One region of the [Clostridium] scindens ATCC 35704 genome, then DNA from elsewhere that is predicted to be linked to it. Evidence: riboswitches for the same ligand, from Rfam matches in the RefSeq annotation. Region 1 holds a riboswitch; each other region holds the start of a gene.
What was found. Region 1 has a riboswitch for thiamine pyrophosphate ahead of thiC (phosphomethylpyrimidine synthase ThiC). Riboswitches for the same ligand answer to the same signal wherever they lie in the genome.

Region 2: linked by a shared signal. The riboswitch ahead of thiM (hydroxyethylthiazole kinase) and the one ahead of thiC (phosphomethylpyrimidine synthase ThiC) in region 1 are both predicted to bind thiamine pyrophosphate.
Region 3: linked by a shared signal. The riboswitch ahead of thiS (sulfur carrier protein ThiS) and the one ahead of thiC (phosphomethylpyrimidine synthase ThiC) in region 1 are both predicted to bind thiamine pyrophosphate.
Region 4: linked by a shared signal. The riboswitch ahead of thiT (energy-coupled thiamine transporter ThiT) and the one ahead of thiC (phosphomethylpyrimidine synthase ThiC) in region 1 are both predicted to bind thiamine pyrophosphate.

The regions. Positions count from the first base shown of each region.
Region 1 covers NZ_CP036170.1:1,873,163-1,880,939, forward strand. The annotation lists gene HDCHBGLK_RS09555 (YkgJ family cysteine cluster protein) at 1-459, shown strand, start outside; gene HDCHBGLK_RS09560 (UvrD-helicase domain-containing protein) at 450-3,644, shown strand; partial or broken gene HDCHBGLK_RS09565 (fructose bisphosphate aldolase) at 3,692-4,479, shown strand; TPP riboswitch at 4,524-4,631, shown strand; gene thiC (phosphomethylpyrimidine synthase ThiC) at 4,759-6,063, shown strand; gene HDCHBGLK_RS09575 (TfoX/Sxy family protein) at 6,184-6,468, shown strand; gene HDCHBGLK_RS09580 (YjdF family protein) at 6,620-7,036, shown strand; gene yaaA (peroxide stress protein YaaA) at 7,081-7,777, shown strand, end outside.
Region 2 covers NZ_CP036170.1:2,074,259-2,082,035, reverse strand. The annotation lists gene cytX (putative hydroxymethylpyrimidine transporter CytX) at 1-767, opposite strand, end outside; gene thiD (bifunctional hydroxymethylpyrimidine kinase/phosphomethylpyrimidine kinase) at 771-1,616, opposite strand; gene HDCHBGLK_RS10740 (HAD family hydrolase) at 1,702-2,361, opposite strand; gene thiE (thiamine phosphate synthase) at 2,358-2,999, opposite strand; gene thiM (hydroxyethylthiazole kinase) at 2,986-3,807, opposite strand; TPP riboswitch at 3,865-3,980, opposite strand; gene greA (transcription elongation factor GreA) at 4,262-4,765, opposite strand; gene HDCHBGLK_RS10720 (IS91 family transposase) at 5,127-6,308, shown strand; gene HDCHBGLK_RS10715 (hypothetical protein) at 6,344-6,538, shown strand; gene HDCHBGLK_RS10710 (VanZ family protein) at 6,689-7,288, opposite strand; gene HDCHBGLK_RS10705 (hypothetical protein) at 7,385-7,648, opposite strand; gene HDCHBGLK_RS10700 (SHOCT-like domain-containing protein) at 7,660-7,777, opposite strand, start outside.
Region 3 covers NZ_CP036170.1:2,632,262-2,640,038, reverse strand. The annotation lists gene thiH (2-iminoacetate synthase ThiH) at 1-68, opposite strand, end outside; gene HDCHBGLK_RS13655 (thiazole synthase) at 78-857, opposite strand; gene thiF (sulfur carrier protein ThiS adenylyltransferase ThiF) at 873-1,514, opposite strand; gene thiS (sulfur carrier protein ThiS) at 1,518-1,715, opposite strand; TPP riboswitch at 1,932-2,038, opposite strand; gene HDCHBGLK_RS13640 (tRNA dihydrouridine synthase) at 2,093-3,013, opposite strand; gene HDCHBGLK_RS13635 ([Fe-Fe] hydrogenase large subunit C-terminal domain-containing protein) at 3,077-4,318, opposite strand; gene HDCHBGLK_RS13630 (sulfite exporter TauE/SafE family protein) at 4,379-5,149, opposite strand; gene HDCHBGLK_RS13625 (MarR family winged helix-turn-helix transcriptional regulator) at 5,151-5,588, opposite strand; gene HDCHBGLK_RS13620 (heavy metal translocating P-type ATPase) at 5,704-7,777, opposite strand, start outside.
Region 4 covers NZ_CP036170.1:2,641,352-2,649,128, forward strand. The annotation lists gene HDCHBGLK_RS13665 (thiamine phosphate synthase) at 1-456, shown strand, start outside; gene HDCHBGLK_RS13670 (helix-turn-helix domain-containing protein) at 542-1,096, shown strand; gene HDCHBGLK_RS13675 (prolyl-tRNA synthetase associated domain-containing protein) at 1,113-1,604, shown strand; gene thiT (energy-coupled thiamine transporter ThiT) at 1,912-2,475, opposite strand; TPP riboswitch at 2,472-2,574, opposite strand; gene HDCHBGLK_RS13685 (CPBP family intramembrane glutamic endopeptidase) at 2,678-3,679, shown strand; gene gltB (glutamate synthase large subunit) at 3,806-7,777, shown strand, end outside.

The sequences.
Region 1 (7,777 bases):
ATACTTCCCAACTTGAGAATGGATAGGGAAGGCGAAACGTGCACGTTTCTGGATGAACAGGGAAGATGCGCAGTCCACCCATACCGGCCGGGCATATGCAGGCTGTTTCCATTGGGAAGATATTATGAGGAAGAGGGCTTCAAGTATTTTCTGCAGGTTCATGAGTGCAGGAAGACGGACCGGGGCAAGATCAAGGTGAAGAAATGGGTGGATGCGCCGGATCTGAAGGCTTATGAAAAGTATATCTTTAGCTGGCATGATTTTTTAAGAAAGTGCGAAGAAGGATTAAACGGACTTGATGAAGAGCAGACAAGGATTCTCAACCTGTATGTCTTAAAGACCTTTTATCAGACCGCATATCCAAAAAACCCGCAGGCACAGGCATTTTACGAGGAGTATAGCCGCAGGCTTGCGCAGGCGAAGGAGACGCTGGGAATGGAGGTGTCCGCATGTATATAGCAGATCTGCATATTCACTCCCGCTATTCCCGGGCCACCAGCAAGGACTGTACCCCGGAGCATCTGGATCTTGGGGCAAGGCGCAAAGGAATCCACCTTGTGGGAACCGGGGACTTTACCCACCCCGCTTGGAGGGAAGAACTCAAGGAAAAACTTGTGCCGGCTGAAGACGGGCTCTATGTATTAAAGGAGGAGTACCGGATTCAGGACGAAACCTGTACAGATAGGATAATTCCCCGATTCGTGATTACCGGAGAGATCAGTTCCATCTATAAAAAGAACGGAAGAGTGAGGAAGGTACACAGCCTGATTCTGCTTCCTGGCCTTGAGGAGGCGGAGGTGATATCCAGGAAGTTGGAGGCCATCGGAAATATCCATTCTGATGGAAGGCCGATCCTGGGGCTGGACTGCCGCGACCTGCTGGAGATCGTGCTGGAACTCTGCCCCGAGGCGATCTTTGTCCCGGCCCATATCTGGACGCCTCATTTCTCATTGTTTGGCGCGTTCTCCGGATTTGATACGGTGGAAGAATGCTTCGGGGATTTGTCGCCCCATATTCATGCCATGGAGACCGGACTTTCTTCGGATCCGCCCATGAACTGGCGGGTATCCGCCCTGGATTCCTATCATCTGATCTCCAATTCGGACGCCCATTCTCCGGCGAAACTGGGAAGGGAGGCCAACCTTCTGGATATCGAGTTGTCCTATCAAGGTCTCTATGATGCGATCCAGAAAGGCCAGGGACTGACTGGCACCATAGAATTCTTTCCGGAAGAGGGGAAGTATCATTTTGACGGACATCGGAAATGCAACCTTTGCCTGAGTCCTCTGGACACGGAGAAATATCAGGGAATCTGCCCCGTGTGCGGCAGAAAGATTACCATCGGCGTATCCCACCGGGTAGAGCAACTGGCGGACCGGGCGGAAGGCTATGTAAGAGCGGATGCCAGGCCATTCGAGAGTCTGGTGCCTTTGCCGGAAGTCATCGGTGCTTCGGTAGGGCGCTCGGCAGCCAGCGCCAGGGTGCAGAAGGAATATCAGAACATGCTGCGACGCCTGGGGTCAGAATTCGATATCTTAAGAACCATGCCTTTGGAGGAAATACGCAGCGTGTCGGGATATTTGATATCCGAGGGAATCGGAAGGCTGCGGGATGGAAAGGTAGAGAGGATTCCGGGGTTTGACGGGGAGTATGGGACTATAAAATTATTCGCTCCTTCAGAAATAGAAAATACCAGCGGCCAGATGGACTTCTTCGATCTGCTGGGAGGAAAGAAAGAAGGCGATGGAAAAAGCGCCAAAGCAAAAGACAGGGTAAATGCAGCCATAGAAGATGGAATAACTTCCGCGAAAGCGAAGCAGCCAGAAGAAGACGGCAAGGAGCAAAGCTCAGGCACCAAATTGCCGCTGTCTGACAGGCTCAACCGCGAGCAGGAGAGGGCAGTACGGTCTACAGCCAGGACGGTAGCCGTAATCGCGGGGCCAGGCACGGGAAAGACCAAGACCTTGATCAGCCATATCCTGTATCTGATAGAAAATAGAAAAGTAAAGCCCGGGGAGATTACAGCGGTTACATTTACCAATCAGGCGGCGTCCCAGATGAGGGAGAGGCTCAGGAATGCCCTGGGAAAGAAGAAGCAGATCCATACGATGCAGATCGGAACCTTCCACGCCATCTGCCTGGCATTTCTGAAAGACCAGGGCAGGGAATTTTCTATCTTGGATGAAGAAGGGGCACAGGAGATCGCGCGCGGGCTCATTGAGGAATACCGGCTAAAGGACACGGTGAAGAAGTTCTTATGCAGGGTGTCTGCCTGGAAGGCAGAAGGAGAATTGCCGCAGGAGGACACAGACGCGTTCCTCGCCTATCAGAAATATCTGGAAGACAGGCAGCTTCTTGATTTTGACGACCTTCTGCTGGAGACATTAAAGATGATAGAAGAACCACAGGCTTCTGCGGGATGGGAGAAGCGTTTCTCCTATCTTCTGGCGGATGAGTTCCAGGACATCAATCCTTTGCAGTACCGCTTGCTTAAGGCATGGAATAAAAAAGGCCGCGAGTTGTTCGTGATCGGTGACCCGGATCAGTCCATCTATGGATTCCGAGGGGCAGATGCCAGATGCTTTGACCGGCTTGTCGAGGAACATGAGAGTACAGAGGTGATAAGGCTTGTAGAGAATTACCGTTCCACGCCTCAGATCCTGAATGCCGCTCTCGCAGTGATCTCCCATAATCCCGGAGAAGACAGAAGACTTGCTGCCAACCGGGAGGAAGGCGATAGGGCGCGCTTGGTGACGGCAGAGTCGGGGATGGGGGAAGCCATCTTTATTGTCAAGGAGATCAACCGCCTGGCCGGAGGAATCGGAATGCTGGAAGCCCATGAGTTATCCGGCGCCGTCAGGACAGAAGGCCGAGTCCGGGGATTTGACGAGATTGCCATATTGTACCGAGCCAACCATCAGGCAGATCTGCTGGAGAAATGCCTGAAGAAGGAAGGGATTCCATATATTGTGGCAGGAAGAGGATCATTTCTGCAGGAAGAAAAAGTACGGGGAAGCATCTGCTTCTTCCGTTATCTTGACAATCCCATGGATATCCTGGCGAAGGAGCAGTGCCTTAGACTTCTGTGGAATATGGATGGCAATCTGGCTGCGGAAGAAGTACTGGAAAGGATGGCGGGCAAGTATCGTCCTTTATACCAGAAGAAAAAGCCACAGAAGTTCCTGGAACTGTGGATGGAGGAACTGCAGCTGGAAGATAATGAGGCAGTGAAGAAGCTGGTGGGCATGGGTGTATTTTATAAGGCGATGCCGGAATTCATGTTGGCGGTCCAATTAGGCATAGAAAGCGATATTAAGCGGTGCGGGAACCGGAACTACGCTTCGGGCGCGGTCACCTTGATGACGCTTCACGGCGCGAAGGGACTGGAATTCCCGGTTACCTTTATCTATGGGGCAAGGAAGGGGCTGATTCCCCTGGAAAGTGAAAAAGGGACAACGGATCTGGAAGAGGAACGCAGGCTTCTGTATGTAGGCATGACAAGGGCGATGGAGGAATTGATTCTAACGACGTCAAAAGAGGCATCCGGTTTTCTGGAAGGGATGCCGCCAGAACTGATGGAGAGAGAAACGGCACACAAAAGGAGGGTAGAACAGTGCCATCAGATGAGTTTGTTTGAACTGTAAATGTAACGACTTGGACTATGTTTCACACAGAGAATGGAGGAATTCGTATGAGTGAAGAACAGGTAAAAAGGATGCATGATGGCAAAGGATTCATAGCGGCTCTGGACCAGAGCGGCGGCAGCACGCCAAAGGCCCTTAAAAATTACGGGATCGGCGAAGAACGGTATCAGTCGGAAGAAGAGATGTTTGACATGATCCATCAGAAGCGTACAAGGATTATCTGATTGAAAAGGGCATTCTTCCGATTCTGAAGGTCGATAAAGGACTTGCCGCCGAGGTGGACGGGGTGCGCCTTATGAAGCCAATCAATGGACTGGATGCTCTCCTTGAGCGGGCAAAGGAGCGCCATATATTCGGAACGAAGATGCGTTCCGTCATCAGCAGTTATAATGAGAAGGGAATCCATGAGATTGTCAAGCAGCAGTTCGCCTACGGCATCCAGATAGCAAAGGCGGGATTCGTGCCGATTCTGGAGCCGGAGGTAGACATCCACAGCCAGGAGAAGGGGAAGATCGAGTCGTTCCTGAAAGCAGAGATAGATAGGTATCTGGCCGATCTGGATGATGGCATCCGGATCATGTTCAAACTGACCATTCCCGATGAAGCCGGCCTGTACGACAGCATTGCCTCAGACACCCATGTAGTCCGGGTGGTCGCGCTTTCCGGCGGGTACAGCCGTGAGGAAGCCAATGAGAAGCTTGCGCAGAATCACCATATGATTGCCAGTTTCTCCAGAGCACTGACGGAGGGACTTACTGACTCCCAGACGGATGACGAGTTCAACGAGATGCTGAGGGAATCTATCCAGGCAATCTATGATGCTTCCATGGCATAGGAAAAGCATCTTGCAAGGACAAGGCCTGTATAGTATAATTAACGAAGGAACAACAGGGGTGCTCGCGTAAGCGGGCTGAGAGTAAGCTGTATCGCTTTAACCCATAACCTGATTTGGATAATGCCAACGTAGGGAGATATAGAAGTAAAGTGTAGGATTTTACTGCTGTAATGCTATCTGCGTTACAGCAGTTTTTAGTTTAAAGAATTCCTGCAGAATCTCTTCTGCCAGCATTCATCCATCTGTCATTCAAGAACAAAACGAAAGGGTGGTAAAAGAATGAGAAACTATGCAACACAGATGGAGGCGGCACGAAAAGGAATCGTGACCAAGGAACTGGAGACGGTAGCGAAAAAGGAGCGGATGACGGTGGAGGAACTGATGACTCTGGTAGCGTCCGGGAAAGTGGCAATCTGCGCCAACAAGAATCACGCATGTATCGACCCGGAGGGCGTAGGTTCCATGCTGAAGACCAAAATCAATGTGAACCTGGGCGTTTCCAGAGACTGCAAGGACTACAATGTGGAGATGGAGAAGGTCATGGAGGCAGTCAACATGGGAGCCCATGCGATTATGGACCTGTCTTCCCATGGGGATACGGTACCGTTCAGGCGCAAGCTTACTCATGAGTGTCCGGCTATGATTGGCACGGTACCGGTGTATGATTCCGTCATCCATTACCAGAGGGATCTGGACACACTGACTGCCAGGGATTTTATAGACGTGATCCGGCTGCACGCGCAAGACGGCGTGGATTTTGTGACTTTGCACTGCGGAATCACCAGGAAGACCATCGAGCAGGTGAAGAAGCATAAGCGTAAGATGAACATCGTATCCCGAGGCGGCTCCCTTGTATTTGCGTGGATGTGCATGACCGGGGAAGAGAATCCGTTCTATGAGTATTATGATGAGATCCTGGATATCTGCCGTGAATACGATGTGACCATATCCCTGGGAGACGCCTGCAGGCCCGGATGCCTTGCAGACGCTACGGATGTGTGCCAGATCGAGGAACTGGTGCGGCTGGGAGAACTGACGAAACGCGCGTGGGAAAAGGATGTCCAGGTCATGGTGGAAGGGCCGGGACATATGCCCATGGATCAGATTGCCGCGAATATGAAGGTACAGCAGTCTATCTGCCAGGGCGCCCCCTTCTATGTGCTGGGACCTCTGGTTACGGACATTGCGCCGGGCTATGACCATATCACTTCCGCGATCGGGGGAGCCATCGCCGCCGCTTCCGGCGCTGCATTCCTGTGCTACGTAACGCCGGCGGAGCACCTGGCCCTTCCGAATGTAGAGGATGTAAAGCAGGGGATCATTGCCTCCAAGATTGCGGCCCATGCGGCAGATATCGCAAAAGGCGTACGGGGCGCAAGAGAAATCGATGACCAGATGGCGGACGCGAGAAAAGCTCTTGACTGGGAGGCGCAGTGGGCCTGCTCCATTGACCCGGAGACGGCCAAAAGAATCCGGGAAGAGCGCAAGCCGGAGCACGAGGATACCTGTTCTATGTGCGGAAAGTTCTGTGCGGTGCGCAGCATGAATAAGGCGCTGGCAGGAGAACATATAGACATTTTGTAAGATATATGGATTCTGCCAAGGGGGACATGTGGTAAATGACTGTTCATTCGGGAGTGAAGATGTTATACTAAGGACTATAATCCACGGGAAAAATATCGTCATTAGAGCAGGAGGTATCATATGGGAGAATTATCAAAACTGCCGAATATCGGGCCCAAGGTAGAGGAACAGCTTCAGGAAGTAGGAATCACGACTTATGAGCAGTTGAAAGAGATGGGGAGCCAGCAGGCGTGGCTTAAGATCAAGGCGATTGATGATTCCGCCTGCATGCACCGCCTGCTCGCGCTGGAAGGCGCAATTCAAGGCATCAGAAAAAGCGAATTGTCTGTAGAGAAGAGAGCGGAACTAAAGGAGTTCTATAATGCCGCCAACTTGACGTTCCGATCGAAAAAAGATAGTATGTAATCAGCAAAGATAAAAACACAACGTATGCTTATGCATACAGTCCGGTTGGTAGTCCGGGCGCGGCACTGTGCTATTTGCGCGGGCTGTCAGTAACCTTCCTCCTTAGGTCGTCCATTCTTTTGCTTATGTTTTCATTAAGGAGGAAAAGAACATGGACAAAGTATTGGTAACACTGACGGTATTTTTTGAAGATCCTTTTTGGGTCGGCGTGGTGGAGAGGATCGCAGAAGGAAGTCTTTCGGCTTCGAAGATTACATTCGGAGCAGAGCCGAAGGATTATGAGGTCTGGGATATCCTGCTACGCGGTTATGACAGGTTACGCTTTAGTCCGGCTGTTGAAACGGCTGTAAAAGAGGCGAAAGTGAATCCAAAGCGCAGGCAGAAAGAGGCCCGCAGGCAGACGGAGGCCGCCGGGATCGGAACAAAATCCCAGCAGGCGCTGAAATTACAGCTGGAAGAGAGGAAGACGGAGCGTAAAAGCAGAAGCCGGGAGAAAAGAGAGGCGGAGCAGCTGCGCAAGTTTGAATTGAGGCAGCAGAAGAAAAAGGAGAAGCACAGGGGCCACTAGGCTCCCGTGCTTTTGCTGGTCAGAAGTACCAAAGGAGACGAAAAATGCTCATTATCATATCACCGGCAAAGAAAATGAATGTCAATACAGATGTATTCCCCTGCCAGGAACTCCCGGCTTTCCTTGACAAGACCCAGGAATTGTTAGATTATATGCAGTCATTGGATTATAGTCAATGCAAGACGATCTGGAAATGCAATGACAAGATCGCGGAACTGAATTACCGGCGTTTTAGCAAGATGGATTTGGAAAAATCGTTGACGCCAGCCATCCTGTCTTACGAAGGCATCCAGTATCAGTATATGGCTCCGGCGGTTATGGAGGAAGAAGCATTTGCCTATCTTCAGGAGCACCTTCGCATATTATCCGGATTCTATGGAATCTTAAAGCCGTTTGACGGCGTCGTGCCCTATCGGCTGGAGATGCAGGCCAAGATGGGGAATCATAGACAGCGCCCTTCGCTTGGCTCGCTGTATGAATTCTGGGGCAGCGCATTGGCAGATGCGTTATTTGAAGAGGATCAATTCATTCTGAATCTTGCCTCAAAGGAATACAGCAAATGCATATCCAGATATCTGCGGCAGGATATCCGGTTTATTACCTGTGTCTTCGCAGAGGTGATCGGTGATAAGGTGGTTGAGAAGGGAACACTGGCGAAGATGGCCCGTGGAGAGATGGTCCGCTATCTGGCAAAGAACCAAGTAGAAGACATGGAAGGAATCAAGGGCTTCAACCGGCTGG
Region 2 (7,777 bases), 200 kb from region 1:
ACGATGATCAGAAGGCCTGCAATGCCAAGTCCCGCCTTCAGCATAATCTGGGCAATATCATACTCTCCCGTATAGATCGCGGCCCCCATTCCAATCACGTACATCCAACAGCTGACAAGCCCATATACGATAGCGCTTGCCGCCGTCGCCTTTACAGGCTCCCTGGCCTCCCTGGTGTAATCGCCGATTAGCGGAAGCCAGGATAGGGGCATGGCAACAGACAGTTCCACTGCCGCTCCGAAGGTCATGCTGTCATCGGCGGCCATGCCTATGGCACCACTGTCAAAGAAGATCACCTTGCACAGAATCAGCGTCAGAATAAAGAGCGCTGTCATGGCAAAGGCATTGACTTTCCCAAGATTGGTGATCCCAATCATGATCCAGAGAATGATCAGAATGCCGATGACGAGGCACCATACCCATCTGCCGGTACGGACCACGCCGTTCGCCGCCAGCGCTCCATCGTAGATCATGATGGCCGTCCAGCCCACCAGCTGCAATACATTCAGAACAGAGAACAGAAGGCTTCCTTTCTGGCCGAAGCTCATCTTCACGGTCTCCATGGCGCTTCGTCTGGCCTTGCCTCCGATCACGCCCGCCAGAAACAGCATGACACATCCAATGATATGGCCAAGGACGATAGCCGCCAGTCCTCTTTTAAATCCCAGCGGCGCAAGATAGGTACCCGTAAGAATCTCCGCAATTGATACCCCTGCGCCAAACCAGATCAGTCCATTTTCAAATATAGAGGTACGCTTTTCTTCCATTTCCTAGCACGCCTCCCCTTTGTTTGAATCAGGAGCAATTCTCTCTTCCTTCTCCCGGATAAACTCTCCCGTCAGGGCAAATCCGTGATCCATCGGGCCGCTTCCTCGTCCCAGGTCAAGCATCGCGCCCAGCGCGCCGGATATATACGCCTTGGCACGTTCTACAGAGGTGTCAAGGTCAAATCCTTTCGCCAGATTCGAGGCGATGGCGCTTGAAAGCGTGCAGCCTGTGCCGTGAGTATTCGGGTTATCTATGCGCCTGCCATTGAACCATTTATAAGAATCTTCCCGGTACAGAAGGTCATTGGCATCATTGATCTGATGGCCTCCTTTTAGAAGGACCGCGCAGGAATAGGTCCTGCTGATGGCTCCCGCCGCAGCCACCATGTCTTTCTGCGTCTCAATTGCCAGGCCGGACAGCACTTCTGCCTCCGGTATATTGGGCGTCAGCACGCTTGCCATCGGAAGCAGGCATTCTTTCAACGTCTCAATCGCCTCGTCACTGATCAGCCTGGAACCGCTGGTGGCAACCATGACCGGATCCACGACAATCTTGTCTGCCTTGTATGCTTTTAACTTTTCCGTGATGATGCGGATCAGAGGGCTTGCCGATACCATTCCGATCTTAACCGCGTCCGGGTAGATATCCGTAAAAATATCATCTAACTGTTCTGCTAAAAATTCTGGAGTCACCTCCATAATGCCTGTCACGCCGGTAGTATTCTGCGCAGTCAAAGCTGTGATCGCGCTCATGGCGTATACGCCATTTGCGATCATCGTCTTGATATCTGCCTGGATGCCGGCGCCTCCGCTGGAATCGCTCCCAGCAATTGTTAATGCTGTTCTCATCTGTATATATCCTCCTCATAAAATCCTGCATTAATTTTATCAAGCGACAGAAGGTGGTGCCCCCAATCTACCGCCGGTCTAAGCATCACCTGGATGCATATTCCCAAAATGTCTGAAAATCGGTCAAATCCTCAAGATAAATATCCGAGTGCTTTCGGATCTCCTCCTGCTTCGATTCGCTGAATCTATCGTATATGCCTACCGTCTTGAAACCGGCATTGTCCGCCGTCTCGATGGCATGAAGCACATCTTCGAACACATAGGTCTCCCGGGGCTCTGTCCCCAGATACCTGCCGGCCGCAAAGTAGATATCCGGTCTGCTCTTGCCTGCGCCTACCTGGGAGCAGGTAAAAATCTTCTGAAAATATTGATTCACATTCAGTCTTTTAAATGCCGCTTCAATATGCTCCAGTTCGCTGGATGTTGCCACCGCCATGGGAATATCTTTTCTTGACAATTTCCCCAAAAAGTCGGCTGCCCCCTTCTTTAGAGGGGCCTCATAAAAGTAGTAGTCTCTTACCGTATCCCCTACTCCTTCGATAATCTGGCTTACGCTAAGTTTCAGGTCATACCTGGCCTTCATGTAGGCAGCCCCTTCCTGAAGACTCATGGGAAATAATAGTTTCCCCAAATCTTCCTGGGCCTGGATGCCAAGCCCTTTCAGATACCTGGCTCCCGCATCTTCCCAGATTGCCATGGAATCAAGAAGCGTCCCGTCTACGTCAAATATCGCGCCTCTTATCATGCGGTTACCATCTTCTCTGTCAGGCCTCTTAATTCCCTGGCCGCTTCTTCTATATCATCCTTTGCAAAAATCGCGCTGATAACGGCAATGCCGCAGATCCCGCTGCCGGAAAGTTCCAGAATATTCTCCTTGCTGATCCCGCCGATAGCAATGACTGGTATCTTTACCGCCTTGCAGATGGCTTTCAGCGTATCGTGGCTAACTTCCAGAGCATCTGCTTTCGAGCCGGTCGGGAACACCGCGCCAACTCCCAGATAATCGGCTCCATTTTGCTCTGCCATCACCGCCTGCTCTACCGTCTGGGCGGAGACGCCGATTATCTTGTCCGGACCCAGCTTTGCCCGCACATCCCCGGCCTCCATATCACTCTGCCCAACATGCACGCCATCCGCATCTACTGCCAGGGCGATCTCCACATTGTCATTGATGACGAATGGAACCTGATAGCGTCTGCACAGTTCTTTGATTTCTTTGGCTTCTTCCAGAAAATGCTCCTCATCCAGTTCCTTCTCCCTTAACTGGATGAAGGTGGCGCCTCCTTTTAGCGCTTCCTCCACCTGGCTGTATAGCGTCCTGCCGTTCAGCCAATGCCTGTCCGTCACAGCGTATAATAATAGGTCTTTCTTATCGCACTTCATATTTTGCTCCTTTATCCAAAGTCTCCATATCCATATGGTATATCGCGTCGATGATCCGGTTCCGGTACGCGGAATTGCCATCTCCTTCCTGCATTAAGTTCCATCCGATCTCTCCTGCAAGTCCCATTGCGCAGACCGCGGCAGCCGCAGCCTTTAACTTCTGGTCGGGATTGGCCACTAGAAAAGCAGTCATCAGCCCCGAGAGCTGGCAGCCGGTGCCGGTAATCTTCCCCATCTCCGGACGGCCATTGCGGATCACATAACACTCCTGTCCGTCGCTGACCAGATCGATGGCTCCCGTAATTGCCGCGATGGATCCGGATGTCTTCGCAAACTCCTTGGCAAACACAACGGCTTCGTCCAGATTTTCCTCTGTCACTGCATCCGCCACATCGGCATCCACGCCTTTGGTGGTGCCGCTTCCAAGAGCCAGCGTCTTGATTTCCGAGATATTGCCTCGGATGACGTCCAGATGAAGTTCCTCCATCAGTTTTACAGCCGTATTGGTGCGAAGCGCGCTGGCGCCTGCCCCTACAGGGTCAAGAAGCACCACATGGCCCAATTCATTGGCCTTATGGCCAGCCACGAACATGCCTTCTATCGTTCTTTTATTCAATGTGCCGATATTAATATTCAATCCGCCGCAGATGGCAGTAATATCCTGAACATCCTCCGGCTCATCGGACATGATCGGGCTTCCCCCGCAGGCAAGCAGCACATTTGCGACATCATTGACCGTCACATAATTGGTAATATTATGTACCAGCGGCATCGTCTTTCTTACATTGTCTAAACACTTTCCCAGCATTTCCTATTTCCTCCTTTTGCGCATGAAAAACGGATATGCCGCCTTCGGCATATCCGTCTGATTACATACGTTATGTCCCTACGTTGGCATTATCCAAATCAGGTTTATGGGTCAAGGCAATATCAGCCTACTCTCAGCCTGCTCCATATCTGCAAGCTCCCCGTTGTTCTGTTTTATACAACGTTAATTATACTACTTTCCAGTTTCTTTGCAACCTTTTTCCACAATTTTACCTTCCGCAATTTGTTGTATGGTTAATCAACTAGATCAAACCAATTTATTATACAACTAAATATTTTTTAGACGATAATTTATGTATGCTCATAATTGGCTGTGCATCTCTACCAGTTAACTGAATAACTGCCTATAAATTTCCACGCACAGGATTGTGCCGGAGGTGTACAGCATTTCCGGGTGAATCGCGTTTTGGGTCTTCCTTGGCACCCTTCTCCAATTAATATTTTCTTAGGGTATCATTGGAATCATCCGTAGTCTTCTCTATCTTCTTGACCACCACGTAATATCCATTGTCGCCATTGGTCTTAACCTTTACGCGGTCTCCCGCCTTTCGACCTTTGATGGCCTTCCCCAGCGGGGATTCTATGCTGATCAGGCCCTGTAGGGAATTGCCGCGCACGCTGGTGACAAGACGGTAGGTCTCTGTCTCATCATCGTCCTCGAAATATACTTCTACCGTATTATTAATCCCTACTTCATCTTCCCCGGAATCATCCGAGATGATTCTGGCGTTCTTGAGCATCCGCTCCAGATAGCGTATCCTGCTTTCGTTGCGGTTTTTATCCTGCTTCGCTGCCTTGTATTCAAAGTTCTCGCTTAAGTCTCCCTGTGCCCGAGCCTCTTTTACCGCTTCCAGTTCCCTCTTGCGGACCACCAGCTTCCGGTATTCAATCTCTTCCTTTATCTTCTTGACGTCACTTCGCGTTAACTGCTCTCCCATGCGATATCCTCCTCCCGATCAATTTTACGCACCAGTTGTGTAGGTTTGACACGTAACATTTTTCAATTTTACACGTAACACTTTTCAACTTTGTTACGTGCTCATTTTACCTTCCCAAGCATTCGTTTGTCCAGCATTTTTAGCAGGATGAGTCCTGCCAGTGCCAGACAACACTGGGTAACGCCGGCGCTGTCCATACTCCATCAAGCCCCCAGGTCTTTGGGAAGATGAATACCATGCAGAGTGAAAGAAACATTTAATTAAGAAGTAAAAATAGTGTCTTCGACACTTCAACTCCCCTGCCCCTCAATCATGAGGGATAGGGGTTTCTTTTTGCTTCATTTTGCTTCATAATGGTCTTATGAATATCTTACAAAAAATTTTTATCGAACATTATGAAGAAATGATTTATCTTCAACATCCTCGTGATGCTATTGTTGAGAATGTAGAAAAAATGATTCATTGTGGCGATCCATCTTATGGTGGCGCCATGTATATTTGTCCCAATTGTGGTAATTTCAAATTTACTGCTTTTCGTTGTCATTCTCGCTTCTGTCCAACTTGTGGTAACATGTATTCCATTGACAGAACTACTGCTATGTCTTTTAAGATTATTGATGTACAACATCGGCATTGTGTTTTTACCATTGATGATTCTTTGCGGCCTTTTTTTCTTAAAGACCGTTCTCTTCTTAACTGCCTTTTTTCGGCAGTCAACAGCGTGATTTCTCGTATGTTCCATAAAGAAAATAAATCTGAATTATTTACTCCTGGATTTATTTGCGTCCTTCATACCTTTGGCAGAGATTTAAAATGGAATCCTCACATTCACTGCCTTGTTTCTGAAGGTGGTGTTGGTAATACTCTTTCCTGGCGACACTTCAAACATTTTAACTATCATTTTTTACGTGATGCGTTCCAAACTGCTCTTTTAAATGAACTCCATCAAAAAATAGGTCCAGCTTTCAAAAAAGTAAAATCTGCTATCTATGCAAAAGATAAAAATGGTTTTTATGTTCGCGCCATGCCTAACAAGTGTAATCCTTCTCAGGTTATCAAATATATCGGTCGTTATCTTGGCAGACCTGTTATTGCTACTTCTCGCATTGATTCTTACGATGGTGATTTTGTCACCTTCCATTACAACCGTCATGAAGACAATAAACTTATTACAGAAACTGTTCCTGTTTTGGAATTCATTGACCGCTTAACACAACACATCCCTGAAAAACATTTTAAAATGATTCGCTATTATGGTATTTACGCTCGTCACCGTAATTCTGACAATTTTTTACGAAAAGCCATTTCCAGAGAAAAACATAACTTTTTTCTTTCACTCAATAGGTGGCGTGATTCAATCTTACATTCTTTTGGTTACGATCCTTTAAAATGTCCGAACTGTGGAAAAACCATGCTATTTTTAGAACTATATTTTAATCATAATCCTGTTCCTTTGCATGAATTATACGAAAAGGCTATGCAAAAACATAGATGTCGTTCGCCTGCCTCGTTTTCATATCTTCCAAAACCTCTTTTCTCATGATAAACTCAATATATCTTAAGAACGGAGGCCACACTATGAAACGTATAACAGAAGCAGAACTCGCAAAGGAACTAAGGGAACAGTACATTAAAAATCCACCAGAAGGTATGACTTCTAAAGAAGTCCATGACATGAGTGACGACGAACTTCTGGATATGGATTATTTCTTACATGAATTTGATAACCTTGATGATGACGATTTTGGTGAAGAGGGCTTTTACATCTTTTAATCCAAACCGTCTGATTCACTATGCCCGCTTTTGAGCGGGCTATTTTAGTCCCCAAGTTCTCCGAAAGGAGAACTTTCCTATAAAGCAAAAAAGAAACTATCTTCTGCCATTAAATGTCAGAAGATAGTTTCTTTAGACAAATATTAGTATCTAAAATAACAAATAAGGATCATACAGTAAAAAAGTGCCTGCCACCGACAGCAATATATAGATGATTGCCTCTTGCTTTCCTATGGCTCTTGCTTTCAGTCGGATACCGAACAGCCGCACAAATATCTTCCATATGAAATATCCCAATAAAACTCCAAGCGTGTTGGCTGTCAGATCGTCAATATCTGTAGCGCGATAATTAAAGAGCTGGGTAATCTCAATCAGCAATGAGAATCCGGCTCCTATCATCACCGTTTTCCCCAATTTCCTACAATCTTCCCAGATTAATGGAAGCAAAAATCCCAAAGGCATGCACATAACAACGTTTAAGATATAGCCAATCCCAATGGAATCAAAAGGAACAAAATTCACTCCCCCAAGAATGAGATCAGTGTCCGTTCTTAATATATCCCCCAGAAGCCCGATCCCCGTCACCTGGAATACCATCCATATATATATCAGGAAAATATATATCCAGATGACATGTACAGCCTGGCACCTCTGCCCGTTCCTGCGCGCCTTGACTACCAAGATTAACTGATAGACCATGCAGGGAAGGAGCATGCTTGCCAGACTATAAAGCGTAAATACATTCAGCATCCTCAACCCTCCTTTATCTAAGAAAATTATAGCCAAGGATTCTTAAAATAAAGAATGGAATTTTATTAAGGAATTCTGATTTTTTATCCGACGCTTTTATAGAGTTATAGAAACGAATGTTCCATCTACTGCTTCTACATGTATGATTTCCAAGCCTTTGTTCTCTTTCAGCACATCCATGCATTCTTCAAAGATCATGCAAATGATATCCTTTGAGACAAGGCTGTCATATGGCTTAGGCACATCTTCGCCCATCTTATCAAATACAGCCTTGGGAATCAACTTTACAACAACAGAAGCAAGCCCGATTGGCACAGGCATTCTGAAATTCGCATCTTTGGATCTTACGATTACTCTCATAGACAGCTCCTTTATATCCCTACATATACTCTTACAGTAGTACCGTCCGCTGCATCGACATTGACAAAATCGCCTTCGATCTCTTCATCCAGGCATTCCGAGATGGCATCCATCATCTGCTCCAGATCC
Region 3 (7,777 bases), 760 kb from region 1:
TTCTTTTTCTGCCATTCCTTGATATCGCTGTTTAAAATGCTTTCGTTCACATGATTGTCTGTACTCATAACTGCCTCCTAATCCTGCAAAAATCCTGTCAATGGGGAAGAAGCGCTGGCGCCTTTGTCCATAACTCTTCCCATGCCTGACAGATATGCCGTCCTTCCGGCCTCAATTGCTTTCTTGAATGCTTCCGCCATAGCCGGTATATCCCCAGCTGTGGCAATCGCCGTGTTGGCCATCACGGCAGCCGCCCCCATCTCCATCGCCTCGCAGGCCTGGGAAGGCCTGCCGATTCCGGCGTCCACGATGATGGGCAGGTCGATCTCATCGATCAGTATCTGAATGAATTCTTTCGTGCAGATTCCCTTGTTGGAGCCAATCGGCGCGCCAAGCGGCATAATGCAGGCAGCTCCTGCGTTTGCCATGTCCCTGGCGGCATTCAAGTCCGGGTACATGTAAGGCATTACTACGAACCCTTCTTTTGCCAGAATCTCGGTAGCCTTTATGGTCTCATAGTTATCCGGCAGAAGGTATTTGGAATCATGGATCACCTCCACCTTCACGAAGTCGCCGCAGCCTAATTCTCTGGACAGGCGGGCAATGCGCACCGCCTCCTCGGCATTCCTTGCCCCCGACGTATTGGGCAGAAGCGTCACGCCCTTTGGGATATAGTCCAGGATGTTTGCCATCCCCCCTTCATTGGCGCGGCGAAGAGCCAGCGTGATAATCTGCGCGCCCGCTTTTTCGACTGCCGCCTGGATCAGTTCCAGGGAATACTTCCCGGAGCCTAAGATAAACCTTGATTCAAATGTATGTCCTCCAAGTACAAATGCATCGTTTGCTATATGTTCCATGTCTGTCTCCTCCTACTAAGTTTCTTGATTGATAATATATTCCGTGATCAGGTTGGCCTCGTGGGCCGCGCAGATGGCCACCCGCGGAGCCATAAGCCCCCGATCCCCGCCTGCTTCCGAGGTCTCGTCCCCACACAGGTAAAATCGGCTTCCCACCTTTCTGGTATGGATCTCATTGCTGGCCCCATATCCTGCCATCCCGGAAGCCGCCACCAGAAGTTTCCCCGGATAATGCTCCAGGATCCCATTAACCAGCATGGCTTTCGCCTCCGGGTCGTCAAAGGCCTCGCAGACAATCTTGTCTTCGGCAAATAAGGAAGCAAGATTCTCCCGGGATACTTTGACGCGATCTGTTATGATCTCCAGATAAGGATTGATCTGTTCCAGTTCCTCCTTCAGCGCATCCGTCTTATACATACCGATATGGCGCATAAAGTATTGCTGCCGATTCAGGTTGGTGATGTCTACCCGGTCGAAATCAATCAGGTGGATATGCCCAACCCCGATTCTCGCAAGGGAAAACGCCACATTCGACCCCAGTCCTCCAAGACCCGCAATCGCCACTCTTGCACGCTCCAGCCTTTCCTGGACCGTCTGCGTGTGACGCTTAGTCAGCGCCTTCCTGATCTCTTCTTTGGTCAGTCTCTTTTCCTCCATCTCCTAGCCCCCTCCTACAAAACTTACGACTTCCAGGCTGTCCTCATCCTCAAGGTACGTATCCGACAGCCGGTTCTTCGGGACTATTTCCCCGTTCTTTTCCACCGCCACACGCGTGATGGAATACCCCATCTCTTCCAACAGCTGTAAGACCGACATGCCGGGCCTGTATTCTCTTTCGGTTCCGTTCACTTTTACCATCATCCACCCTCCTTCCAAAATTCAAGTCTTGCTGCAACAGCGCTCTCTCCATTGCGGCAAAAAAGAGTTCATGAAAGAAATACACCCGCGGTGGTGCACCCCTTCATGAACTCTCATTCACTCACATTGGTATTGCTATATCATTTTCTTTGCAAATGAACAAAGAAGCGGAACTTCCTATGATACGAAAAAGCGGAAAATGCCAAGGCACCTTCCGCAAACAATTCACATCCGTCCCTACGTTGGCATTATCCAAATCAGGTATATGGGTCGAAGTTCGCAACTTCCTCTCAGCCTATCCATAGGCTCCCCTGTTCAATTTACGCTATTAAATATACCGTATCCTTCACGATTTGTCAAGATGCGGCGGCAGCCTCTTACAGGATTTCCGCCACCGCGGCTTCATAGCGGTCCAGCCGCTCTGCCTTCCGAATCTTCTTAAGCTGCTTTTCACAGCCCGGAAAATGATGTCCCAGATAGCACCAGAGTTCCTTCATCTTAAACAGCACATTCTTATCTCCCATGCTGATCCTTTGGTAATCTTCATAGATCTGGTCATGGAACCTTCGAATCCTGTCCCAATCCGCCGGCTCTTCGCCTGCCAGTTCCCCTGCCAGCCCGGGATTCACAAGGATTCCTCGTCCCATCATGTAGGTCTTTACCTCCGGGAATCTCTCCTTTATCCTGTCCCTATCCGTCACCGAAAATATGTCTCCGTTATAGCAGAGCGGATTCCTGCTTTCTCTCACCGCTTCCGCAAATACTTCCAAATTCGGCGTATTCTTATAAAAGTCCTGCTGCAGGCGGGGATGGATGATCAATTCTTCTACCGGGTACTGGTTGTAGATTTCCAGCAGCCTTCCAAACTCATCCGGGCTATGCTTCCCGATTCTGGTCTTGATGGATATCCTGACTTGAGTCCCACTGTAGATTTCATCCAGAAACCGGTCCAGTTCATCGGGCATGGCAAGGAATCCGGATCCCCTGTTTTTGGATACTACCGTCTTGGAAGGACAGCCCAGGTTTAGATTGACTTCCTCGTATCCATAATCTTCTAGTTTCTTGACGGTCTGCAAGAACCCTTTGGCATCATTGGTCAGGATCTGAGGAACCAGCCTCATCCCTTCATTATTCTCCGGCAGGATATCATTTAATTCCCTTGTATTGAATCCCCGCTTTGTGTGGGGCACCAGAAACGGCGTAAAATATTTATTCATAGGATGGAAGCAGGCGTGATACGCCCGCCTGTAAATGTGCGTGGTAATGCCCTCCAGCGGGGCGAGATAGTATCGGTTCATCTTCCTTCATTGTCCTTTCTCTTATGCGTGCCCCTATATCATACCACAACTTTTACATTTTACCTACCTGGCAGCCGAAAAATCCCTGGTCAGAAGAGAATCGTCTGTCACCAGATCCTCCACCGTCTCAAACCCTAATTCCTTCAGGACCTTCCGTACATAAGGATTCTCAAGCGGGGTCTTAAAAGGCGCCTCCTGCCCGTATTCATCTACAAATTTTGTTCCCTCTTCCTTGTGAAGGATCGCTTTCGGGCCTCCTACGCATCCTCCGATACAGCCCATCCCTTCAAAGAAATTGGCATCCGTCTCCTTATTCTGGATCCGTTTGATCATTGCCATACATTCCTTGGTGCCATTGGCCTGCTCAGCATGAACGGCTATGCTCCGGTCGGGTCTTAACTGTTCCACCATCTCCGACACTGCCTGGCTGACCCCGCCGGTTCTTGCATAAAGCCGCCCGGCCTTGGAAGCGTGTTCCTTCTGGTCATCTTCCAGTTCTTCCGGATGAATATCAGCTGCTTCGAAGATGTCCTTCACTTCCTGGAATGTCAGCACATAATCCACCGCGTCAGCGATATCCGGTTCCCGGGCCTCCTTCTTTTTCGCCAGGCAAGGCCCTGCAAATACGGTCACCGCATCCGGATACATCCTCTTAATCATACGCCCGCACGCCACCATAGGCGATACGGCTCCCGGGACATGGGGCATCAGTTCATGGTAGATATTGCGGATCATGGAGATCCACACCGGACAGCAGCAGCTGGTCAGCTGATAATCCCCTTTCTCCTTCACGTGGCTGTCAAACTCTAAGGCTTCTTTCAAAGTCAGGATATCCGCAAAGAGCGCCACCTCTACCATTCCTGTAAATCCAAGGGCCTTGAACGCGCTGCGCAGCTTCCCTGGCGTTACCGCCTCATCAAACTGCCCCAGAAATGCAGGCGCTACCATCATATAGGCCGGTCCTTTGGCCTCCCGGACTGCCTTCATGGCAGGTAGTACATCCTTGCTGGCAGTCAGTTTTTCTTCTTTGCAGGCATCCATGCACACGCCGCAGCCTGTGCAAAGCGAGGGATTGATCCGCAGTTTTCCGTCTTCTCCTTCTTCGATGGCATCAAAGATGCAGCTTCTCTGGCAGGCACGCTCATAGGCACATTCCTCGCACTCGACAGAAGGTATGACCGGGGCATAATTCTTTGGATGGAGCAGGCAGTCCAGATGCAGCGGATTATATTCCGATGGAAGCGGCTCCTTAAGAGATATCTTCCGGCTAAGAACATCCTTATATAATTCTTCAAATGTCTTCATTATTCTTCCTCTTTCCTCAATAAACGTCTTTATTGACATTATTGACCAAAAGAGGCATTTTTAAGCCAGGTAATTCACTGCAATAATAGAAATGCCAAGAACGGACAGCACGACTCCTGTCGCACGGTTCAAGATGATCGGGCTCGTCTTATTCGCAAACTTGGCGGCCACCCTTGCCCATAAAAATGTAGACAGGATGCAGAAAGCCATACACCACCAGTCCGGCGCCCCGCCGATGGCAAAGTGGCTCACCGCTCCGGTAAATGCCGTAAACGTCATGATAAACACGCTGGTCCCTACCGCAGTCTTCAGTTCATATCCTAGCACGCTGGTGAGAATCAGAAGCATCATCATGCCGCCGCCCGCTCCTACAAATCCGCAGATGAATCCGATCAGCATGCCGCAGAATATGGACTGTATAAACCGCTTCTTCGGGCTGACAGCCTCCATAGACTCCTTTGTCGTCATGACGGGCCTTACAATGAACTTGATTCCCAGAAGCAGCGTCATGAACACGGAGAAGCCGCCCATGGCATGGCTTGGGACCAGGCTGGATATATAACTCCCCACCAGGGTGAAGCACAGCACGGAAATCATCATGACGATTCCATTTTTGATATCCAGATTCTTATGCTTCCCATAAGTATAAGCGCTGACCGCGCTGGCTAAAACGTCGCTTGACAGGGCGATTCCCACAGCCTCATAGGCGGGGATATGCAAGAAGGTAATCAGCATCGGGCTTATCACCGCCGCCGCGCTCATTCCGGCAAATCCGGTCCCCAGGCCTGCCCCGATCCCTGCGATAAAACATACAATAAATTTCGTAAGCATTCTATAATTCCTCCTTCAGCGCATTCTGCATATTCTTCCGCATTCTTTCGAAGTAATCCTCCATCCGGCTTACATCTTCCGGATTAAAATCCCGGAAAACCGTCTGAAAAAACTTCTTCTGGGCCTGCTGCCCTTCTGCCACCATCTGGATGGATGCCGAAGACAGTTTCAGATGCGCCGTCTTCTGGTTGCCCGGATAATATTCCTTTTGCACCAGATCCCGCCTCTCTAAATCCTTGAGCGACATGGATACATGGGATTTGGTGAGCCGCCGGCGCTCGATGATATCCTTGGCAGTATCATAGCCCGGGTTGTTGGCCAGAAACAAAAGGATGTCCAGTTCCATACGGGTCAACTGGTATTTTTTGCAGACCGGCTCCAATGACTGGTCATAGATTTTTTTAAACAGGGATAATCCATCCCACAAATCAAAAAGCATTTTCTCGCCTCCATATTTAGTTCTATTTTGAACCATATGGCTATCCTAGCAAGAAAATGCTTTTGCGTCAATATGACTGTCTGACTGTTTATTTAATTTTTAGAAATGCCTTTTACTACTGGATATCCAGCACCTTGTAGTCCTGATCTTCCACCGCCTTCTTCAGCACATCGTCTGCCAGTTCTCCATTCAGCCTTACGACCGCGGTTCCTTCCTCATGGCTTACCGCTGCTTCCTCCACCTGCTCAAGGGCCTCCAGGCATTTCTTTACTCTTGCCTCGCAGTGTCCGCACATCATTCCTTCAATCTTCATGGTTTTTTCCATCGTTGTCTCCTCCTCTTTCTTTTTGGTTTTTATTTTTTTATCTTTGCTTGCATCACGCATCTTGAACCAGTTCAGGCGCAGCGCATTGGTGACCACGCAGAAACTGGACAGGCTCATGGCCGCAGCCCCGAACATAGGGTTCAGCTTCCATCCAAGCAGCGGGTACCACACGCCGGCCGCCAAGGGTATTCCTATCACATTATAGAAGAATGCCCAGAATAGATTCTCATGGATATTGCGAAGGGTCGCCCGGCTGAGCCGTATGGCTGCCGGCACGTCGCTGAGCCTGCTCTTCATCAGCACCACATCCGCGGCGTCAATGGCGATATCCGTGCCTGCGCCTATGGCGATGCCAATATCCGCCCTAGTAAGAGCCGGGGCATCATTGATTCCATCCCCCACCATGGCAACCTTTCCTTTTCTTTTCAATGATCGGATCACGCTTTCCTTTCCGTCCGGAAGCACGCCTGCGATCACCTCATCAACACCGGCCTGCCGTCTGATAGCCTTTGCCGTGCGTTCGTTGTCGCCGGTCAGCATGACTACGTGGATTCCCATATTCTGCAAATCTTTGATCGCCTGCGGGCTATCCTCCTTGATGACATCCGCGACAGCGATGATTCCTGCCAGTTCTCCGTTCCTGCTAAAGAACAGCGGCGTCTTTCCATCTTCTGAAAGACGTTCTGCATTCTGCCTCATCTCTTCTGTCACCGATGCTTTATCACCGATAAACTTAAGATTTCCTCCGGCCAGCACATCCTCGCCCATCCGACCGGTAAGTCCATTTCCGGGAACCGCATGGAATTCCGCCACCTCATGCCCATCGGAAAGACCTTTTTCTCTCGCCAGCGCCAAGATCGCATGGGCCAGCGGATGCTCGCTCTTACTCTCCAGTCCGTAGGCCATCCGAAGCAATTCATCTTCTGTAATCCCAGATGCCGGAATCATATCCGTTACCTTTGGCTCCCCGCTGGTGATCGTCCCGGTCTTGTCAAGTGCCACGATCTGCATCTTGCCTGCTTCTTCCAGGGAAACGGCGGTCTTGAACATGATCCCGTTCTTCGCTCCCATGCCATTTCCTACCATGATCGCTACAGGCGTCGCCAGGCCCAGCGCGCAAGGACAGCTGATTACCAGCACCGAGATTCCTCTCGCCAGGGCAAAACCTATGCTCTGTCCCGCAACCAGCCATACCAGGATGGTTCCCGCCGCTATGCCGATTACCGCTGGCACGAAAACGCCGGATACCCGGTCTGCCACCTTGGCAATGGGCGCTTTGGTGGCTGCCGCATCGCTGACCATCTGAATAATCTGGGAAAGGGTCGTATCCTCCCCCACCCTGGTGGCCTCGCACCGGAGAAATCCTGAATGATTCAAGGTTGCAGCGGACACCGTGTCTCCTACTTCCTTGTCCACCGGTATGCTCTCCCCGGTCAGCGCAGATTCATTGACCGCGCTGCTGCCATCCAGCACGATGCCATCCACGGGAATATTCTCACCCGGCCTTACTACAAAGACGTCTCCCTTTCTCACCTGGTCTATGGATACTTCTGCCTCCATGCCGTCTCTGATGATCGTCGCAGTCTTTGGCGCCAGCTTCATCAGACTCTTGAGCGCATCCGTCGTCCGCCCTTTGGAACGGGCTTCCAGCATCTTTCCTACGGTAATCAGCGTCAGGATCATTGCGGCGGATTCAAAATAGAATTCATGCATGTAATCCATTACCTTTGCCATGTCGCCGTGCATCTGGGCATCCGTCATCGCGAATAAGGCATAGGTGCTGTAGACAAAGGATGCTCCTGCCCCCAGGGCTACCAAGGTATCCATATTGGGCGAGCGGTGCCACAGGCTCTTAAAGCCGCTG
Region 4 (7,777 bases), 770 kb from region 1:
GAAAAGGATATGGGGCCCGAAGATTATGAACTCCTGTATCGCCAGGTTCGGGAAATCTGCCAAACCTATGGCGTGCCGTGTATTGCCCATACCTACGCGAAGGCAGCGCTGCATGTAGGAAGCCGGGCGATTCACGTTCCTTTGCATTTACTTAAAGAAACTCCTAAGATCCGGGGACAGTTTGATATAATCGGAGTCTCCATCCATGGGAAGGAGGAGGCGCTTCTGGCGGAAAGATTGGGAGCCTCCTATCTTACTGCCGGACATATCTTTGCGACAGACTGCAAGAAAGGCGTGGCTCCAAGAGGCGTGGAATTCCTTGAGAATGTCTGCGAGGCAGTTTGCCTTCCCGTATATGCCATCGGGGGAATGAAAGGGGAAATAGGCTGCGTGGAGGAGATGATGGCCCATGGCGCCCGGGGAATCTGCGTGATGTCGGAATGCATGGGGTGGTAAAAGCGGGTTTGGACTTTACTTTTTTCTTTGTATGCAATATAATAGAAAAAAATTCCATATACAGGAATCTTAAGGAGGAGTCCTTTTGGAGAGATTAAATCAAATCATAGCCGAGAATCTGAAAGAGATACGGAAAGGAAAAGGATTGAGCCTGGAGCAGGCATCTGCTCTTACTTCTATCAGCAAGAGCATGCTCAGCCAGTTGGAGCGAGGGGAAGTAAATCCTACCATCTCTACCGTGTATAAACTTTCGCTGGGATTAAAAGTTCCAGTGACGGCATTTACACTAGATAAGCCCAAGCCGTTTTCCAAGACGGGCAAGTCCGAGGTCGTGCCGTTAAGCGGCGATGACGGAAGGTACAGGCTCTATCCCATCTTCAACTTCCGGGACGGACAGGACTTTGAGATATTCGATCTGGAATTTGACGAGGGAGGCATGATGCCAGGGAACCGGCAGATGAACGGAACCAGGGAATTCATTACTGTATATTCGGGACAGCTTACCTTAAGCTTCCAGGATCGGGAATATGTATTGGAAGCCGGGGAGGCAGCCTCCTATAACGCTTTCGACGATTATATCTATAAGAACACAGGAACCGGGATGGTGACTGCCAGCATAGTAGTCCATTACCCGAATTAGAAAGGAGCATTGCAGCATGGAGAATCAGAAGCAGCGCGTGTATGACGCATTGGACAAGTTGAAAATCAAGTATGAGGTGGTAGAGCACGAGCCGGTGCACACCATGGAAGACATGGACAGGCTTGGCCTGCCGGAAAAGGGAACCCTATGTAAGAATCTGTTCTTAAGAGATTCTAAGGGAAAGAGGCATTTCCTGGTGACTTGCGAGGAAAGCAAGAAGGTAGACTTAAAATCATTGGGAAGGCAGCTGGGAGGAGGAAACCTCAGCTTCGCTTCAGAAGACCGCCTGGAAAAATATCTGGGCCTTAAGCAGGGCAGCGTGTCTCCCTTTGGCCTCATGAACGATACCGACCATGCAGTAGAGTTCTTTATCGACAAAGACTTAAGCAGATGCAAGAGTCTGGGTATCCATCCGTTGGAAAATACGGCCACGGTATTTTTGTCTTTTAAGGATCTGGATAAGTTTTTGTGGGATCTGGATGTAGATGTGGTGAAGATTAAGTTGTGATTTTAGGGAAGTAGTGCCCGCCTCCAAGCCGCCCGGTACTTCGCTGGCAATCCCGCGAGGTGCAGGCGGTAATGACGCAAAAAATGATTTAAGGAAGTATCATCTTTACCATGAAAAAGGCCCTTGAAGGGCCTTTTCTTTTGCCAATACAATGAAATCATTCTGGTAAACCCCATATAACGCCTTTATAGATGCCCCCTGCGTAAAGCGTACAGAAACGCCGGCACTCACCGCAGAATTGCCAGTAAATTGCCGGTAGCCCGGGAGGGAGGAATCGCACCCCCTCCCTCCCGGGCGTACCACCAACTTACCGAATTCCTACACCAACCTGCTTCAACGCCTTTGCAACCGGGGGAATGGAGATGATCACCAAGGTGATGACTGCCTCAGCGCCCAGATATCCGCCCTGGTACATCGCGGAATATGCCCAGGGATTCATGCCTTTTGGAGCAAATGAGGCGAAGAAGATAACGCCGGACAAGGTCGAGCAGAGGAACCTTCCAAGAACGCCTGCAAAGTATCCAACCTGTAGGCCGTATTTTCGATTGCTGAAAAAGCCTGACAGGCCAAGAGCGCCGAAAGCCAGGGGATAATCCAGGATTACCTGGGGGATGGTCAGCATATAGGGATCAACGATGAATTGAAGCAGGCCATAGGCGGCGCCAGCCAGCAGACCATATTTGGGGCCGAACCAGTAGCCGATCAGACAGATAAACAGCATGGACATCAAAGTGATAGAGCCGCCCATTGGCATTTCCCATACTTTGATGTAGGATGTTACCATTGCAAGAGCGATTCCCATAGCAGAAAAAACGAGTTTCTTCGTTGCGGCGTGTGTTGCGCCGCTTTTTGTGATATTTGATTTTGACATATTATATTCTCCTTCCTTACGCCAGCATTACCCGGATCAAGTTCAAGGGTCTGCGCGTCTTCGCGCATCTCAGCCATATCAGCGCCCCATATGGGTCTTATGATAGGAGTCATGCCGGAAATTGTCAAGTAGGAGAGAAAGTTTATACTTTTTTTATTGCAAGTTAGGGGAATGAGAAGTAGAATAGAGAAGGTATTGATAGATGAAAGTGAGGAAGCGTATGGAACAACAACAGAACAGACAGGGTCAGGGCGGCCAGGTGCCACCTATGAAGCCGGAAAGTTATGGCAAGCGGCTGTGGCACCTGTGGGGGCCGGTCGTAATATGGCTGGTGATCGGGATACTCGTAAGCATGATTGCAGAGTATGCTTTGACTTCTGTGTATATAGTAAGCCATTATGGCAATGAATTGAATCAAGGAAGCAGCCTCAGCCAGACGATGGAACTGATGGAAAAGGACGGGGCTTCTATCATGAATGCTGTCGTCAAGCAGATGAATGCCTATTCTACTCCGATCAATGGAGTGCGGGCTCTGATCGTGATACCGGTTATGGCATTCCTGTTCCATAAAGACAGGGCAAAAGAGAAGGCAATGGGATTCCACCCCAATAAAAAGGCGCCTATCTGGAAATATTTCGCAGTCATTGTCATTGCCGCTGCTATGTGCCTGGGGCTGAATAACCTGATTACTATAGGGAATTTCTCGGCGGCCAGCGAAACTTATACAGAGACGCTGGAAGGAATGTATTCCGCGCCGCTGGCTTTGCAGATCGCGGTATTGGCAATCATCGTGCCCATCAGTGAAGAACTGGTATTTCGCGGGCTGCTTTTTAAGCGTTTTAGGGAAAATGGAGGATTCATGCAGGCAGCGCTGCTGTCGGCATTCGTATTTGGATGGATTCATAATAATATCGTCCAGATGATATACGGGTTTGTAATTGGAATGATGCTGGCTTATCTGTATGAGAAGTATGGCTCGGTAAAGGCGCCGATTCTGGCGCATATGTCTATGAATCTATTATCAGTGCTGGCGACGAAGTACAAACTGCTGGAATGGCTGGCAGAAGATGTTCTGCGTATCGGAATCGTAACGGTTGCGTGCGCGTCCATAGCCGCCACCATGTTTGTGTTCATCCAGAGAATAGAAGAGAAACCAGATATCCCGGGGAAATCCGAAGAACATGAGAATCTGGCAGCCGTATAAACTGCCAGATTCTTTGCTTTCATGAAATAAATAGTCTGATTATCTGACAATTTGAGAAAAGTTACGGTTTACAAGCCGGGGAAAATGTAGTATAGTAATAAAAAATTAAATGAAAGGACTGAATATATGAGCGGACAGAGCGCAAGCGGTCAATGTGGCTTGTACCGTCCCGGGTTTGAACATGATAACTGCGGAATCGGTGCAATCGTCAACATTAAAGGGCAAAAAAGTCATAGTACTGTGGCAAATGCATTAAAGATTGTAGAAAACTTAGAACATAGAGCTGGCAAGGATGCCGAAGGTAAGACAGGTGACGGAGTTGGAATCTTATTACAGATATCCCACAAGTTTTTCTCCAAAGTCTGCAAGCCTCTCGGCATCCTTTTAAGTTCACAGAGAGATTACGGAGTCGGGATGTTTTTCTTCCCTCAGGATGAGCTGAAGAGAAATCAGGCGAAGAAGATTTTCGAAGTAATCGTAAAAAAGGAAGGCATGAATTTCCTGGGCTGGAGGGAAGTGCCGGTTAAGGCGGAGGTCCTGGGAAGCCGTGCGCGGGAATGTATGCCCTGCATTATGCAGGGATTCATCGAGCGCCCGAAAAAGGTGGAGAAAGGCCTGGATTTTGACAGGCGGCTGTATGTGATCCGGCGGGTATTTGAGCAGAGCAGCGATGACACTTATGTGGCATCCCTGTCAAGCCGCACGATTGCCTACAAGGGAATGTTCCTGGTAGGCCAGCTGCGTTCGTTCTTCGAAGACCTGCAGGATGCGGACTACGAGTCCGCGATAGCTCTCGTGCATTCCAGGTTCAGCACCAATACGAACCCCAGTTGGGAAAGGGCGCATCCGAACCGGTTTATCGTACATAACGGAGAGATCAATACGATTCGCGGCAATGCGGACAAGATGCGGGCAAGGGAAGAGAACATGGAGTCAGAATACCTGAAGGGCGAGCTTCACAAGGTGCTGCCGGCCATCAATATCGCAGGATCTGACTCTGCCATGCTGGATAATGCCATTGAATTCATGGTGATGAGCGGGATGGACCTGCCGCTTGCCGTCATGATCGCGATTCCTGAACCTTGGGCCAATACGAAGAATATGTCCCAGGAGAAGAAGGATTTCTATCAATACTACGCCACCATGATGGAGCCGTGGGACGGGCCCGCGTCTATTCTTTTCTGCGACGGGGACTGCATGGGAGCCGTCCTTGACAGGAATGGCCTTCGTCCTTCCAGATATTATATCACGGATGATGACACACTGATCTTGTCTTCCGAGGTGGGTGTGCTTGATATTGACCCGGGCAAGATCGTCGTAAAAGAGCGCCTGCATCCTGGAAAGATGCTGCTTGTAGATACCGTGCAGGGAAAGGTGATCGACGATGAAGAACTGAAGGAGAGATACGCGAGCCGTCAGCCTTACGGAGAATGGCTTGACAGCAACCTGACAGAACTTAGCAGCCTTAAGATTCCAAACCAGAAGGTCCCGTCCTATACGCCGGAAGAATGCAAGCGCCTCCAAAAAGCCTTCGGCTATTCCTACGAGGAAGTGAAGACATCCATCATGAACATGGCGAAAAATGGAGTGGAAGGGACGGCAGCCATGGGAATCGATGCCCCTCTGGCGGTGCTCTCGGACAAGCATCAGAATCTGTTCGGGTACTTCAAGCAGTTGTTCGCGCAGGTGACCAATCCTCCCATTGACGCGATCCGGGAGGAAGTAGTGACTTCCACCACCGTCTATATCGGCGCGGATGGCAACCTGTTGGAAGAGAGGGCTGAAAACTGCAGGATGCTGAAGGTGGAGAATCCGATTCTTACCAGCACGGATCTTCTAAAGATCAAGAGTATGAAGGCAGACGGATTCCAGATAGCGGAGATTCCCATTATCTATTACAAGAATTCTAGCCTGGAGAAAGCGATCGACTACTTGTTCATCGAGGTAGACCGGGCAATCCGCGAAGGCGCCAATATCCTGATCCTCTCGGACCGGGGCGTGGATGAATATCATGTAGCCATGCCGTCCTTGCTGGCATTGTCGGGATTACAGCAGCACCTGGTGAGGACGAAAAAGAGGACTTCCGTCGCAATTATTCTGGAGACGGGAGAGCCAAGGGAAGTGCATCATTTTGCAACCCTTTTGGGCTACGGCGCTTGTGCGATCAATCCCTATCTTGCCCATGAGTCGATCCGGCAGCTGATTGATACGGATATGCTTCAGAAGGACTACTATGCGGCCGTGGATGATTATAACCATGCGGTGCTTTCCGGAATTGTAAAGGTTGCGTCCAAGATGGGAATATCCACTATCCAATCTTATCAAGGAGCAAAAATATTTGAGGCGATCGGCCTGAAGGAAGCGTTTATAGATAAATATTTTACCGATACCGTAAGCCGTATCGGCGGCATCGGAATCGAAGAGATTGCCCAGGACTATGTGGCGCGCCATTCGCAGGCATTTGACCCGCTGGGGCTGGAAGTGGATCTGACCTTGAACAGCATCGGGCAGCATAAGTCCAAAAGCGGCGGAGAAAAGCATCTTTACAATCCGCAGACCATCCACATGCTGCAGCAGTCCGCCAGACGCGGCGATTATGAAATGTTCAAGAAATATACGGATATGGTGAATGAGGAAGGCGCGCACATCAATCTGCGTGGCCAGCTGGAATTCAAGTATCCGAAGAAGGGGATTCCCGTAGACGAAGTGGAGAGCGTGGATTCGATTGTCACCAGGTTTAAGACAGGAGCCATGTCCTATGGCTCCATCTCCAAGGAAGCCCATGAGACGCTGGCCATCGCCATGAACCAGCTGCACGGCAAATCCAACAGCGGCGAAGGCGGCGAGGAGATTGAACGTCTGGATACAAACAGATGCTCGGCGATCAAGCAGGTAGCTTCCGGCCGATTTGGCGTGACGTCCAGATATCTGGTCAGCGCCAGGGAAATACAGATTAAGATGGCGCAAGGAGCCAAGCCGGGGGAAGGCGGACACTTGCCGGGAGGCAAAGTATATCCATGGATTGCAAAAACCCGTCATTCTACGCCAGGAGTAAGCCTGATCTCCCCGCCGCCTCACCATGACATTTACTCCATCGAAGATCTGGCCCAGTTAATTTATGACTGTAAGAACGCCAATAAAGACGCAAGGATCTCGGTAAAACTGGTGTCGGAGGCAGGCGTCGGCACGGTTGCCGCAGGAGTAGCCAAAGCAGGCGCGGGACTGATCCTGATCTCAGGCTATGACGGCGGTACCGGGGCGGCCCCAAGAAGTTCCATCCATAACGCTGGCCTTCCGTGGGAACTGGGCCTGGCCGAGACGCATCAGACGCTGATCCAGAATGGCCTTCGGGAGCGGGTGCGGATCGAGACGGACGGCAAGCTGATGAGCGGCCGGGATGTGGCTATTGCCGCGATCCTTGGGGCGGAGGAATTCGGCTTCGCCACAGCGCCTCTGGTAACGATGGGATGCGTCATGATGCGGGTCTGCAACCTGGATACTTGCCCGGTGGGGGTTGCCACCCAGAATCCGCAGCTGCGGAAACGATTCACAGGCAAGCCGGAATATGTCGTGAACTTTATGCGCTTCATCGCCCAGAATCTGAGAGAATATATGGCGAGGCTGGGAGTGCGTACCGTGGATGAACTGGTTGGACGCACCGATCTTCTGAAAGTCAGGGAAGACGCCACCTCCGACAGGGCGGCCACGCTGGATCTTAAGCAGATTCTGTATAATCCATATGAAGGAACGAAGACGCCGGTTACATTTAACCCAAAGAAGAGGTATGACTTTGAACTGGAGAAAACGCTGGATGAGAAGGTATTGGTCAAGGAATTGCTGCCATCTCTGGAAAAGAAGCAAAAGAGAAGCATAGAAGTGGATGTTACCAATACAAACCGGACATTTGGAACCATTTTTGGATCTGAGATTACCAGGAAGTATCCGGAAGGACTGCCGGAGGACAGTTACGTGGTAAAATGCAGTGGTGCCGGAGGCCAGTCTTTTGGCGCGTTCATTCCTCAGGGACTGACACTGGAACTGATTGGCGACAGCAATGATTATTTTGGAAAGGGACTTTCCGGCGGCAAACTTGTCGTA